2 regions of the Polyangium sorediatum genome follow, and region 2 is predicted to be linked to the other one. Evidence: riboswitches for the same ligand, from Rfam matches in the RefSeq annotation. Region 2 holds a riboswitch; the other holds the start of a gene.
What was found. Region 2 has a riboswitch for cobalamin ahead of QHF89_RS12970 (ribonucleoside-diphosphate reductase subunit alpha). Riboswitches for the same ligand answer to the same signal wherever they lie in the genome.

Region 1 (7,522 bases), on a different contig from region 2:
CGACTCGGGGCCGAAGCTGACGAGCTTCAGGCGGCACTCGCCGACCTGGACCTCGCCGTTGTGCATGAAGGTGATCTGGCTCTTGCGCTCGAAGCCGAACTCCGCGTAGCTGCCGTTCGTGCTGCCGAGGTCCTCGATCGTCCACGAGCCCGACTGGCAACGGAGCAGCGCGTGCTGGCCGCTCACCGTGGCCTCGGGGATCACGAGGTCCTGATCGGCGCGACGACCGAGCGTCATGATCGGTTTGTCGAGGGGCAGGATCTGCCCGACGATCTCCGGCGCGTTCGTCGCGTACGTGATGAGCAGCGATTGGGCGCCGGGCGTGAACGCGGCGGTCTGGGCGCGGCCCGGCGGAGGCCCGGGTTCGAGCCGCTCGCGCGGGAGCTGGATCGGGCTCGTCGTGAGCTGCGTCGGGTTGAAGAACCGGAGGTGACGCGCTTGGGGGCGCATCGTCGGGTCTTCGTTCATGCCGCGGAAGATCTGCTTGACCTCGTCGGTCGCCAGGCCCGCGGGCACGTCGAACATGATCTGCTGACGCATGGGCCGCGCGCGCGGCTTGTAGCCAGGCTCGGGGACGCGGCAGGTCCACATCTCCCAGAGCGTGAGCACCATGGCGTAGACGTCGTCGTCGACGCTGGCGCCGCCGTTGCGCAGGCGCTCGGGCGACATGTAGTTCGGCGTGCCGCCGTCCGGAGGCGCCCCGGGGCGGCGCGCCGAGGCGCGGGCGCGCTCCTGCGCGAAGCCGAAGTCGAGGATGACGGTGCGGCCTTCGCTCACCATCACGTTGCCCGGCTTGAGATCGCCGTGCACGAGGCCCTGCGCGTGGATCGCCGCGAGGCCGCTGCACACCTCCGCCGCGATCTTCCGGAACTCGTCAGCGGTGTATCCGCCTTGAGCCTTCTTCTTCCGGATGTGCGTGTGGAGGGTTTGTCCGGCGATCTTCTCCATCACGAGGATGGGCCCCCAGAGGCTCGGGGCGAGATCGAAGACCTTGCACACGTTGGGATGGGCGACCGATCGCGCGAGCAAGAGCTCTTGCCGCAGCGCCTCGTCGTCGCCAGGCATGCGCGATTCCTCGCGCACGACCTTCAGCGCGACCTCTTGCTGCGTCGAACGGTCGAATGCGAGGAAGACCTCGCCCATGCCACCCTTGCCGAGGCTTAGTCGGATTTCATAGCGGTCGTTGATGACCGTTCCGGGAGTGATCGGGGGGGGAGGAGTTCTGTTGGTCACGACGAGAAGAGGGTCAGCCGCCTCGTTGCCCAGTGGGTCGGGACGGTGCTGGTTTCCCACAAGCGTCGTCCATCTCGGGCGAGAGCGCAACGAGTCCTTTTCAAGAACGAGTACCTTCCCCGCGCGAACAAGCGTTTTCCGCGGTTTCGGGGTCGGTCCGGGCCCACCTCGTGGTCCGGGTGGCCTGTGGCCCCTCTCGTACGTACCCCCCTCCCCTGTCCATTGTGGCCCCCCCGTGGCCGCCTCCCCACGCCCGAAAGGCCATCGAGTGAGCGAGCGCTCCGGTCGATGAACCTCTTCTTGACTGCACGCTCGTTCATCGCCTACGCCGCCCCGTGCGGACCCCGGGATGCAAGTTCAGGGGCCCGCCGATCTCGAGCAGTGGGCGCGCGCGTGCGCCGAGCGAAGGCTCATCGAACGCGCGCGCCGGACAACAGGGAAGCCGGTGACCATGCCGGCGCGGCCCCCGCCACTGTAGCCGGGGACGAAGGCGGAAGAGCCACTGCGCGGAGAGCGCCTCGCTGGTGCGAGCCAGGGAGGCGCGAACGCGCGGGAAGGTCCGCCCGAGGACGATCCGGGAGCCAGGAAACCTGCTGCGTCGAGGCCCGATCGCGGTCTCCGGGGTGGAGCATGCGGCGGGGGGGCCCTCGCGTCCGTGTCTCTCCGTCCATGCCCACGCCGGCGCCGCTCTTCGGCGGGATCGTTCGATCCCGCCCACGAGACCCGAGGGCGCGGGTGTGTCGCCCATACGGAGACGAACATGAACGACGAATCGAAACGCCGGCTGAGCACGCGGCTCGCGCTCGCCCTCACGCTCGGCGCGAGCTTGATGTTGGTCGCTTGCAGCGACGACGGGAACGGCAGCGGCGGCAACGGCGGCAGCGGTGGGAGCGGCGGCGCGGGTGGGAATGGCGGCGCGGGTGGTGGGGGTGGCAGCGCGTGCCTCGACCCTTCGACGTACGCAGATCTTTTCACCGTGAAGGACGCAGGGTTCTGCGTCGTCGGGCTCTACGAATCCGACGCGGTCGTCGGCGCGCCCTCGACGTGGGGGCGCCACGGCGGCCCGGTCGCGGTGAGCCCCGCGCCCGCGCCCGGCTCCGTGACGATCGAGCGCCTCACGCCGCCCGCCGGCGCGACAGGCAAGCTCACCCTCACGACGAACGACGTCGACACGAAGATCCCAGCGATGACGTTCCTTGGAGCTCAAGCGATCGATCTGCCCTTCTTCGACTGGACGGTCGTCTCGTACACGGCCTCCGATCTCACGGGCGAGATCGTCCTGCTCGACGGCACGCTCGTCGCGGCGCGTTACCCGGTGAACGGGTTCTACGCGGGCGTCGGCGTGGGCGACGGGACGCTCGGGCGGCTGCTCTACACGGGGCTCTCGGCCGTGAACGACGCCGCGACGAAGACGAACGCGCTCTACGCGGCCGACGCCTGCGGCACGGCAGCGTCGATGCCCCGACTCGTGCCCGACGGCGACATGACGTGCAGCGCGCCGCTGCCGGTCGACACGTTCGGCGTCGCGTCCGGCCCCATCGCCGCGGATCACGCGGGCAACGTCTTCGTGATCATGTCGGAGGCGAACGGCGATCAAGATGCGCGCGGGTACGCGGCGGAGAAGGTCGCACGGGGCACGGGGCCCACGGCCGGCGCGTCGCTCTTCAAGCTGCCAGGGTACGCGGGCAGCCTCGCCGCGCTCGCGCCCGGCGCGGATGACGCCGGCGTGCTCGCGTTCCAGCCCGTCGACGGAACGACCTTCGACGCGCTCGATGTCGTCGCCCAGCGCTACCGCGTGGAGAACGGGGCCGTCGTCGCCGAGGGCATGCCCGGCGTCTTCCTCTCGGCGGCCACGCCCGGCGCGTCGCTCCCCTTCTTCACGGACGACCAGGATCGGCTCTGGGTCGCCGGGCAACGCGGCATGGACACCACGGTCCTCGCAGTCGTGGCCCGCGTTCCCTGATCCCCTGCAGATCCCGCACAAGTGGTAGCCCGGGAGACCATGCGGCCGAACGCCGGCCGCATGGTCTCTCGGCATCCGCACGCCGGGGGATGTATCTCCGTGACAGGGCGTGATAATCGAGGCAGGACGGGGTGCCCCCATGGGAGGCGTCATGAACTTCCTCGAGCCCGACAGCGATCGCGTCGTCCGCGTGAGCATCGACGCCTTCCTCGAGGGAAGGCTACGCCCGGACGTGGCCGGTGATCGTGTCTTCGAGACGAAGAACAGCCGATATCGCCTGGTCGCGGGCAAGCTCGTGGCCGCGACGTCGTCCCAGCTCGTGGGCTCGGAGCTCGTCGGGTGGCTCGTCGACGAGGAGTCCGACAAGGCGCGTGTCCTGCCGCGATGGTCGGCCGGCGCGCGCGCGGTCCTGCTCGTCAAGCGCCTCGGCCGGCACATCGTGGTCACGTCTGCGACGCTCATGATGGAGGTCGACGGCGTGCTCGTGGAGGGCTCGGACACGCGCCCGCTGGCCTCGGGCAAGGTGAGCACGCCTGCGATGCTCGCCGTGACTCCGCCTTCCGTGCAGGTTCCGGTGATCCCCAAGGCTGCGCCCATGCCGCGCGGGGTTGGGATGGAAATCACCCTCCCCGACGCCGTCGTGGCGGACGCGCCGCCCTCGGCGCCGCGGGCGCCCATCAACCCCTCGACGCCGCCGCCGGGCCCGGGCCCTGCTTCGGGGCAGGTCGTTCCCTCGACCCCCACGCCCCCCGGACGAACCTCGCTCGGCTGACCCCCCTCGCCCTCCTCACCGGGGCAGGTGGTCAGCAGAATTGACACAAGCGCGCGCGACCGGCAGACTTTGTGCGCACCCGAGCGTGCCTTTGGGGGCCGCCGCTCGCCGAGGATCCAAACCCGATGGCCCAGGTTCCACATATGGGCGCGTCCCGACAAGACCAGCAGGCGGAGGGCGTCGATGACCCGAAGGGGGCCGCGCCGGATCCCCTCATCGGGATGGCCATCGGCGGTCGCTTCAAGATCGTCGGCGTCATCGCCCGCGGCGGCATGGGCAAGGTGTACCGGGCCGAGCAAGCGCCGCTCGGACGCATCTGCGCCTTGAAGGTCCTCTCCCCGAAGTACGAGGGCGACCGCGATCCGGAGTTCCACAAGCGCTTCTTCCTCGAAGCGTCGATCGCCGCGAAGCTCACGCACCCGAACACCGTCACCGTGTTCGATTACGGGCAGAGCGACGACATCTATTACATCGCGATGGAGTTCGTCGACGGCAAGACGCTCCACCGCGTGCTGCGCGAGGAAGGCCCGTTCGCCGAGGGCCGCACCTGCCACATCGCTCGGCAGATCTGCCGCTCGCTGCGCGAGGCGCACCAGATCGGCGTCGTGCACCGGGATCTCAAGCCGGGCAACGTGCTCTTGGCGCAACACGGCGATGAACGGGACAACGTCAAGGTCCTCGACTTCGGCCTCGTCAAGGACGTGACCGGCGAGGCGGAGGACCTCACGCAGCAAGGCCTGTTCATGGGCTCGCCGAAGTACATGGCGCCCGAGCAGATCGTGGGCGCGGAGGTCTCGGCGCGCACCGACATCTACTCGCTCGGCGTGATGCTCTACGAGATGCTCTCCAGCAAGGTGCCCTTCGACAAGGGCCCCGGCGTCGGCACGCTGATGGCGCACGTGAACGACCTGCCGCCGCCGATGATCCACTACAACCCGAACCTCGTGATCTCCGAGGAGATGGAGGCGATCGTCCTCCGCTGTCTCGAGAAAGATCCACAGCGCCGCTTCGCGAGCATGGACGAGCTGCTCTCTGCGCTGAAGCGCTGTGGCGGCGGCGCCGAGGAGATGATGACGGGGCCGTACCAGCCCTACGCGCATACCGGCGCGTTCCGCGCGCGGAACCTCGACAGCCTCCCGCCCGGCGACACGACCGGCCTCTCGGGCCCGATGCGCCGCCCCTCGGGTCCGCCTGGGGACAGCGGCCCTTCGACGTCGCTCTCGTCGCTCTCGCTCTCCGGCGCGCGCCCTGCGGCGCTCGGCTTCAGCAGCCCGAGCACGCTCCCCGATCCGCTCGCGGCCTCGCAGCCGATGTCCCTGCCCGACCCCGACACGCTCGCCGGCCAGAGCGGCAAGCGGCGCTTCATGTTGATCACGGGCGTGCTCGTACTCGGCTTCGTGGGCATCATCATCACGCTCACGCAGACGCGCGGCTCCGGCGAGACGACGGTGGGGAGCGCCTCGCCCGCGACGACGCCGCCGCCCACGCCCACGCAGGCCGCGCCGCAGACGCCCGCGCGTCCTGGCGATCGCGTGGTGCACATCGAGAGTGATCCTTCCGGCGCGAGCGTCATGGAGGGCAACGAGACGCTCTGCGGGGGCACGCCCTGCGACGTGACGTTCCGCGGCGCCGGCGCCGCCGCCGACGTCGTGCACAGCCTCACGCTGTCGAAGAAGGGCTACCAGTCGAAGACCATCAAGGTCACGGTCGTCGAGGAGAAGGTGAAGGTCACGCTCGACGCCGCCGCGGGCACCGTGCGCACCGCGCCCGCCACGACGAAGACCGGCGGGAACAAGGATCCGAACTACAAGCCGGACCCTTACAAAGGCAATCCTTACTGACGCGCGTGCTCCGCCGAAATGGCGATCAGGGCGGGTGAATGCTCGTGTAGAGTGCGGTTTGCCCCCGAGGAACCGCCATGTCGTCCGAGCCCTCATCCGCCCACCGTGACGCGCCCTCTGCCTCCAAGGAACCACGACGCTCGCGCCGCACGCGCGCGCTCGTCGCGCTCGCCCTCGCCTGCGCCACGGCCCTCGCCGCGGGCCCTGCGATGGCCGACGCGCGCACCGAGGCGCGGCGGCACTTCCGCGCGGGCATGGAGCTCATCAGCAAGGGCAACTACCCCGAGGGCATCAAGGAGCTCGAGCGCGCGCAGGAAATCCTCCCGCACCCGAACGTCCTCTTCAACATCGCGCGCGCGCACGCCGAGGCCGGCAACCTCGAACAAGCCATCAACGCGTACAAGCAGTACGTCGCGTCCGATCCGCCCGACCGCGCCGAGTCCGCGCAGGTCCTGAAGCAGCTCGAAGAGAAGCTCGCCCTGCAGCGCGCCGAGCAGACCAAGACCACCGAGCCGGCGAAGACCAACGAGGGCGACACCAAACCCGGCGACGCCAAACCCGGCGACACCCCCGGCGATACGAAACCCGGCGATACGAAACCCGGCGATACGAAGCCCGGCGACACCAAACCCGGCGATACCCCTGGCGATACGAAGCCCGGCGACACCAAGCCCGGCGACGCGCAGGCGCAGGCCGACGTGAACAAGCTCGTCGGCAAGGCGCGCGACGAGGACGTCTACCGCGAGACCGTCATCACGGCCTCGCGCGGCGCCCAGAGCCCGCTCGACTCGCCGAACTCCACGACCATCATCACGCGGCAGGACATCCGCCTCTCGGGCATCACGCGCATCCCCGAGCTCTTGCGTCGTGTGCCCGGCATGGACGTCATGCAAATCACGGGCGGCGACACGAACGTCTCGATGCGCGGCTTCAACAGCCGCCTCGCGAACAAGCTGCTCGTGCTCATCAACGGGCAGCGGCCCGCGTACCTCGACATCCTCGGCTCGACGTTCTGGGAGACGCTCTCGATCGACGTCGACCAGATCGAGCGCATCGAGGTCGTGCGGGGCCCGGGCTCCGCGCTCTATGGCGCCAACGCGTTCGCAGGCGTCGTCAACATCATCACGATCGCGCCGGGCGAGGGCCGCACGGGCTTCCGCGTCGGCTACGGCGATACCGGCCAGGGCTACGGCTCGGCGTGGGCCACGGGGCGCGACGGCGACCTCGGCTACCGCGCGTCGGTCGGCTACACGCGCTACCCGCGGTGGACACGCGAGGTGCAGAACGGCCGCGAGGACATCCAGGTCTTCGATCCGAACCAGAACCTCGGCGCGGAGAACCTGCGCGTCGACATCCGCCTCGCGCAGCGCTTCAAGAACAACCGCGAGCTGCAGGTCGGCGGCGGCTTCGCGCGCAGCGACCTCGACGTCTACGGCATCGGCCCGTTCAACGACTACCGCGCCCGCTTCGACAACGCCGACATCACGGCGCTCTTCAAGACCGAGAACTTTTCCGCGCGTGTCTTTTACGCGCGGGTCGCCGCGCAGACGTCGTCGAACCACGACTACTACGGCCACACGCTCTTCCCGAGCCAGGCGAACCAGAACGTCGTCGACGCCGAGCTCAACTTCTTCAAGGACGTCACGTGGCCGAAGTCCGTCGAGCACAGCCTCCGCGGCGGCGCTGCGTACCGCATGAAGTCGATCACCTGGA
Region 2 (7,522 bases):
AGTCGTAACGAGCGAGGATGAAGTAACGCGCGTTCTCGTCGCCGAGCTCCTTCACGCGCTCGGCATGCGCCGCCTCGCCAAGATCAACCTCCTCGCTCTCCGGGCTCTCGTACTGCACGTACGTGACCTTCAGGCCCCACACGCCCTCCTCGTGGGCCATCTGCTCCATGTCCACGCCGCGCATGTACTTGCCGGGCCCCGCGCCGTCCTCGGTCCCGAGCACACCAAACGCGAGCGTCGCAGCCGCAAGAGGTCCTACGCACGTGAAGTGCATGGACACGGCCGCCTCGTCCCACGCCTCGCGCGCGTCCCCTTCGAGCTTCTCGCCGATCGCCGCCCACACCTCCGCCGGCACCGCCTTCGCCCTTTCGAGCGCGTGCAGCGCCACATCGCGCGAGATCGTATCCGGCCCATACGTGCCGCCACGCCCGCCCTCGAAGCCGATGTGCACGTCCGTATAGGCCGTGTCATCCGGCGCAGGCCCCGTATCCGTCAAGTCGCCCGAAGCCACGATCGTGACCGCATGCCCCGTCTTCTCAGCGACCGCCTGGACATGCTGCGCGAACTCGCCGATCTGCTTGCGCGTCATACGGCTCGAAGAGAAGCGCTTGCCCGCAACGAGCACGCCCTCCGTGTCCTCGTCGAACGACACCTCATGCGGGCTCTCGCCCTCGTCCTCGTCGCCCTCGTCGCCTTCGCCTTCGTCCTCGTCCTCGAACTCGTCCGTATCTTCGTCGCTCATTCGAATCCTCCGGGCGGCGCACGGTAGAGGAGTTCGTCAGGATTCGCACGGGGAAATCGGAGGCGGCGTTCTCTCCGCCCAGGTCTTCAGCCCCGAGACCCGCAGGGCTTCTCGGGCTCGGCCCTTCCTGGTACAAGGTCGGCCATGTCCACTTCCTACGAGCTGCTCTATTTCCCCCTCCGTGGCCGCGCCGAGCCCATCCGGCTCATGTTCGCCACGGCAAACGTCGACTTCACCAACACCCCCATCACAAACTGGCCCGAGCTCAAGCCAAAGACGCCCCTCGGCCAGCTCCCCGTGCTCGTCGAGCGCAGCGATTCCGGCGAGCGCCAGATCGCGCAGAGCATGGCCATCGTGCGTCACCTCGCGCGCGTCTTCGACCTCGCCGGCAAGGACGAAGCCGAGAAGACGAACGCAGACGTCGCAGCCGAGACCATCAACGACTGGCGAAGCAAGTTCGCCCCCGTGCAATTCGCCGCATTCATGCACACCGATCAAGCCGTGATCGACAAGTACTGGGCCGACCTGCCCGCGACGCTGCGCACCGCAGAAGGTCTGCTCGGAAGCTGTACCTGGTTCGGCGGCGGAGAGTCGCCGACCTACGCCGACGTGCTCGCCTTCGACACCCTCGACAACCACCTCAGCACAAAGCCCGAGAGCCTCGCCGACTTCCCCAAGCTCCGCGCCCTCCACGACCGTCTCCGCGCGCTCCCGAGCGTCGCCGGTTATCTCGAAAAGCGCGCCTGAGCTGGGGCGTCGCCCCAGGCCCCAGGAGGGGGCTGTCCGCCCCCTCCACCCCGGACCAGCGAGGCGCTGGACCCAGGATCGATGAACTGCGCAATGCGCAGTTCATCGAACGGGCCGAGGCAAGGTCCGTGGCGAGTCTGCCAAGCAAGGTCGCAGCGTAGACAAGTCCCGGTGGGAGAGGACGAGATCTGCCAGGGGCTTGGTAGCAATCAGCGCGCCCGAGCCGTCGCCCCCCGCAGAGGCTCGACAAACGACGTCAGCCCTCGTCCTTGTTTGTTCCGCGCCGTGACGAGTCACCGCTCCACCGCCCAGCATCAAGCACGGAACGGAACAAGGCGCGTCAGCGCGAAAGGGAACGTGTCTCGGCGCCGGACACGGTGCGACGCGTGGACCCCGAGGAAGGTCGAGCCCAAAGACAAGGCCCGGAGCCGGCCGACGGTCCTTGTCGAGCCGCGAAACACGCGCGGTAGGACCTCGCCGGAGCTTGTCACAGGGGACGACCCGAAAGCGCCCAGGCCAACGGCAGGAAGCGCGCCGCGTCCCTCGGGCCGTCGTCCGGCGGAGGCGTTTGTCGCGCCGCCAAACAAGCACCGTCGACGGCAGAGGGCACGTGTTCAGCCAGATTCCAGGCCTCTTCCGCCGTCTCCACCGCGTGGCGGAGCGTGGATCTCCTCGCGGAGCGTCGCGACGCACCCGATCCGTTTATGGTTTCCGCGAGGTCACGATGCGCCAGTCATCGAATCGCACGCCGATCTCCGGACCGAGGCCAAAGATGACGTCGGTCAGGCTGGCCAAGCCCTGGACGCCGACATAAAGCGGCCCATAAACCTTCGCGCCCACCGCAGCCTGAACCCCGAGCCGCATGTTGTCCCCGAACATGAACTGCGGACCGAAGCGCGCATAAAGGAGGGAACCATCGATGCGGACGGCCGGCGTCACCGCGAGGCGGAACCCCGGAAACCCCCACGCATCCTTGATCGGAATCATCCCCGAAACCGCGAGCTCGAAGGCAAGGGACCTCCACACCCGGATCGCAGGCGCGATGTCGATCGGAACCCAGCCGCCATTGTCCAACGAGTGAACCTCGCCATACCCGAGCGTGACCATGCTGTATCCGACGACAGGCGTGACGCCGACGCCGATCCGGAAAGGAAAGGAGATGCCGGGGGGCGGACGAAGCTCGGGGGCCGGTGTCGCAGCACGCGCCGGCGCGGGAGGCGTCTCCGGCGCAGGGGCGGCCTCCTCTGCCGCCAAGCGCCCAGCGCCGAGCAGGACGACCGTGGACGCCGCCACCCACGCGGGAAGTGTCTTTCGAATGCGCATGGGTCAGAGCCTCGTCGACAGCCAGTCGATGGCGCGGTTGCTCTCCTCGATCGCGTCGATACCGTGGCCGACGCCTTCCAGGAACGTGATCGAGACGTCCTGGCCCGCCCCTTCCGCAGCAGCGCGGAACCCGCGCTGCGTCTGCGGCGGGACAATCGTGTCGGCGGTCCCTTGCAGGATGAGCGACGGGATCTTCGGCCCCGTCCGCAGGTAACTCGCCGGGTTTGCATCCGCGAACCGCGCCGCGTCGTCCGCCGTGCTGGCGCCGTCCGGAAGATCGAGCCAGCGGGTCATGTACGCCCTGACCCACCACTCCTCCGACGTGTCGTACACGGCAGCGAGGTCGTTCGCGCCGTAAAACGACACGACCGCCCCCACCGCGACGCTCTCTTCGTGGGGACACCACGTGGGCTCGAACCTCGGCTCGTCCTGCGCATACCCCGCCATCATCGCGAGGTGCCCGCCGGCCGACCCGCCCGCCGTGGCGACGCGGTCCGTGTCGATCTTGAAGGTCGAGGCATTGGCCGAAAGCCATCGAAGCGCGCAACGCACATCTTCTATCTGCGCGGGCCAGGGGGAAAGCGCGCCGCCCTCGTCCTTGGATTCGTTCGCGAGCCGGTAATTGATCGAGACGCCCACGAAACCCCGGCTGGCTGCATTCTCGATGGCGCCGCGGTAGGTGCTCAGATCCCCGAACATCCAGCCGCCGCCGTGAATGAAGACGAGGGTGGGGAACGGGCCCGGCCCTTCCGGGACGCGGATGTCGAGCGTCAGCGGATGCTTGCCCTGAGGCGTCGGGGCTTCGGCGTACGTGATCTCCCCCTCCACAGGGGCCTGTGCGCAATGTATCAACCCCATCGCCATCAGGCCTACGGCTCCCTGCATTGCGCGTGTCATGCCGACGCTCCTTACCTCCATCACGCCCCGATGCACTCCACGGTTTTCAGACGAGCACATCCTCGACGGCTCGCGTTTGGAGAGGACGACCTCCCCGCCCCGCGACCTCGGGGCCTCCCCGTCGACGTACGGCCCGAAGTTCACACGTACATTCAACGACTTACGCCTCGTCCCAACATCCCCGTTGACATCCCGCCCGACACGACCATAGGGTGCGCCCGTGCTGGTGGTTGGGCCTCGGCCCGGCCTTAAAAAGGGAACCCGGTGAAACTCCGGGACTGCCCCGCAGCGGTCATCGAGAACGAAATTCGCCTCATGCACTGGGACCTTCGGGGCCTGGGAAGCGGCGAAAAGTAGGAACCCGGCAATCGCCGAAGCGCTCGTGAGTCCGAAGACCTGCCTGCACCCGACACCGAGGAGACATTCGGCGTCGGTTTCGACCTGGGAGCCTCGTGGGAGGGCAAGAAGGTCCGAGCCGCGCCCCTTCGTACAGCGCGTCCCGGTCTCGACCTGTCCCCTCGTGCTGGTGTTCCAGTCGCCCGCGGGGGCGAAGGTCGGTCCGAAGGCTCCCCACGTTTCCAGCGCGGGTGCACGTCGGCCGGCTTCCTCTCTCGCGGGTTTCCACCCGAGCGGTCTGGTCCTGCTCGGAATCCGGAGGCCGGAGAGGAGGCAGCCTGATGCATAACGATACGAGCCCGAGCAGCAACGGCGCGGCGCCGTCGCGGACGACCCCACGGACGACGAGCTCGACGGCTGGCGACGTATATACACAAACGACCATGCGCGTGACGAAGCGCAATGGATCGAGCGAGCCTGTCGACGTCAACAAGATCGTACGCGCCGTGGGCCGATGCTGCGTGGGGCTCTCGGACGTCGATGCCCTGCGCATCGCGACCAAGACCATCAGCGGCCTTTACGACGGCGCGACGACCCGCGAGCTCGATCAGCTCTCGATCCAGACGGCGGCCGGGCTCATCGTCGAGGAGCCACAATACGCGCGGCTCGCGGCCCGCCTCCTCTCGACGTACATCGAGAAGGAAGTCCGCAACCAGGAGATCCACGCGTTCTCGCAGTCGATCGCCGCGGGGCATCGCCTCGGCCTCGTCAACGATCGCCTGCAATCATTCGTCGCGGCGAACGCACGCAAGCTGAACGACGCGCTCGTCCCGGAGCGTGATCGCGAGTTCGAGTATTTCGGCCTCCGGACGGTCTACGACCGCTACCTGCTCAAGCACCCCGCCTCGCGCCTCGTCCTCGAAACGCCGCAGCAGTTCTTCCTGCGCATCGCCTGCGCCCTGTCGGAGACGGTCCAGGACGCGCTCGGGCTCTACCACCTGTTCTCGTCGCTCGAATACCTGCCGAGCTCGCCGACGCTCTTCAATGCAGGGACGCGCCACGAGCAGCTCTCGAGCTGCTTCCTCCTCGACTCCCCCGAGGATCACCTCGAGACCATCTACCGGAGTTACACCGACGTCGCGATGCTCTCGAAGTTCTCGGGCGGCATCGGCCTCGCGTACCACCGTGTCCGCTCGCGTGGCTCGCTCATCGAGAGCACGAATGGATACTCCAATGGCATCGTGCCCTGGCTCAAGACGCTCGACGCCTCCGTCGCCGCCGTCAACCAGGGCGGCAAGCGCAAGGGCGCGTGCTGCGTGTATCTCGAGCCGTGGCACGCGGACATCGAGGCGTTCCTCGAATTGCGCGACAACACCGGCGACGAGGCGAGCCGCACGCACAACTTGAACCTCGCCAACTGGGTCCCGGATCTCTTCATGAAGCGCGTCGAGGCCGACGCGAACTGGAGCCTCTTCGACCCGAAGACCGTGCCGGACCTCCCCGATCTCTATGGCGAGGCCTTCGAGCGCCGCTACGAGGAGGCGGAACGAGCGGGCCTTTCGCTGAGCACCATCAAAGCACGTCACCTCTATGCGCGGATGATGCGCACGCTCGCGCAGACCGGGAACGGCTGGATCACGTTCAAGGACAAGTCGAACCGCGCCTGCAACCAGACGGCCCTCCCGGGCCGCGTCGTGCACCTCTCGAACCTCTGCACGGAGATCATCGAGGTGACGTCGAGCGACGAGGCGGCGGTCTGCAACCTCGGCTCGATCAACCTCGCGCGGCACACGCTCCAGGCCGAGGGCCGCGTCGTCGGGGTCGACTTCGAGAAGCTCGGCCGCACCGTGCGGACCGCGGTCCGGCAGCTCGACCGCGTCATCGACCTGAATTACTACCCCATCACCATCACGCGGGGGTCGAACCTGCGGTGGCGACCGATCGGGCTTGGTCTCATGGGGCTCCAGGACGTCTTCTTCCAGATGCGCCTCGCATTCGACGCGCCCGAGGCCCGCGCGCTCTCGAAGCAGATCTCGGAGGAAATCTATTTCCACGCGCTCACGGCGTCCGTCGAGCTCGCCGAGGAGAAAGGGCGCCACCCGGCATTCGAAGAGACGCGCGCCGCGCGGGGCGAGCTTCAATTCGACGCGTGGGGCGTGACGCCGGACGACCTTGGGCGCTGGGAGCTGCTCCGCGCCCGGATCGTCGCGCACGGCATGCGCAACTCGCTGCTTTGCGCCATTGCGCCGACCGCGACGATCGCCTCCATCGCCGGCTGCTACGAGTGCATCGAGCCGCAGGTGAGCAACCTCTTCAAACGGGAAACCCTCTCCGGCGACTTCCTCCAGGTCAACCGTTACCTCGCCCGCGAGCTCAAGGCGCTCGGGTTGTGGACGGAGGCGACCCGCTCGCGCCTCAAGCTCGCGGAGGGCTCCGTGCAGCGGCTCGACGAGCTGCCCGAGGAGCTGCGCGCCGTCTACCGCACGGCGTGGGAGATCCCGATGCGCTCGCTCATCGACATGGCCGCCGATCGGGGGGCCTTCCTCGACCAGAGCCAATCCCTCAACCTCTTCATCGAGAGCCCCAACATCGGCCAGCTCTCGTCGATGTACTTCTATGCCTGGAAAAAAGGCCTGAAGACGACCTATTACCTGCGCTCGCGCCCCGCGACGCGTATCGCGAAGGCCACGGTCGAGGAGCCCAAAGCGACGACGGACGACGCCGCCGTGGCGTGCTCCCTCGAAAACCCCGAGAGCTGCGAGGCCTGCCAATGAGCGCCGCTGCCCGTCCCGCCCGCCTGCTCGACCCGGGCCTTTGCCTGACGCTCCGGCCGATGACGTACCCGAAATTCTTCGAGATGTACCGCGCGGCCATCAAGAACACGTGGACCGTCGAGGAGGTCGATTTCTCGACCGACGTCGGTGATCTCAAGAAGAAGATGAACGACGCCGAGCGGCACCTCGTGCAGCGCCTCGTCGCCTTCTTCGCGACCGGCGATTCCATCGTCGCGAACAACGTCGTCCTGAACCTGTACAAGCACCTCAACGCGCCCGAGGCGCGGATGTACCTCTCGCGGCAGCTCTACGAGGAAGCGCTCCACGTGCAGTTCTATCTGACGCTCCTCGACACGTACGTCCCCGACCCGGAGGACCGCCACCGCGCGTTCGCCGCGGTCGAGAACATCCCGTCCATCCGGAAGAAGGCCGCGTTCTGCATGAAATGGCTCGACGCCACGCGCGGGCTCGAACGGCTCGACGCGCGCGCCGAGCGACGCGCCTTCCTCCTGAACCTCATCTGCTTCGCGGCTTGCATCGAGGGCCTCTTCTTCTTCGGCGCATTCGCGTACGTGTATTTCCTTCGCTCCCGCGGCCTGCTCCACGGGCTCGCAGCGGGGACCAACTGGGTCTTCCGCGACGAGAGCGCGCACATGGCCTTCGCCTTCGAGGTGGTGAAGACGGTGCGGCGCGAGGAGCCGGA

Region 1: linked by a shared signal. The riboswitch ahead of QHF89_RS31380 (hypothetical protein) and the one ahead of QHF89_RS12970 (ribonucleoside-diphosphate reductase subunit alpha) in region 2 are both predicted to bind cobalamin.

Annotation. Positions count from the first base shown of each region.
Region 1 covers NZ_JARZHI010000037.1:9,644-17,165, forward strand. Annotated here, with positions in the region: gene QHF89_RS31375 (protein kinase domain-containing protein) at 1-1,293, opposite strand, end outside; cobalamin riboswitch at 1,669-1,825, shown strand; gene QHF89_RS31380 (hypothetical protein) at 1,994-3,196, shown strand; gene QHF89_RS31385 (hypothetical protein) at 3,348-3,968, shown strand; gene QHF89_RS31390 (serine/threonine protein kinase) at 4,094-5,809, shown strand; gene QHF89_RS31395 (TonB-dependent receptor domain-containing protein) at 5,887-7,522, shown strand, end outside.
Region 2 covers NZ_JARZHI010000008.1:251,949-259,470, reverse strand. Annotated here, with positions in the region: gene QHF89_RS12990 (hypothetical protein) at 1-742, opposite strand, end outside; gene QHF89_RS12985 (glutathione S-transferase family protein) at 887-1,489, shown strand; gene QHF89_RS12980 (hypothetical protein) at 2,192-2,812, opposite strand; gene QHF89_RS12975 (alpha/beta hydrolase fold domain-containing protein) at 2,816-3,709, opposite strand; cobalamin riboswitch at 3,917-4,127, shown strand; gene QHF89_RS12970 (ribonucleoside-diphosphate reductase subunit alpha) at 4,489-6,819, shown strand; gene QHF89_RS12965 (ribonucleotide-diphosphate reductase subunit beta) at 6,816-7,522, shown strand, end outside.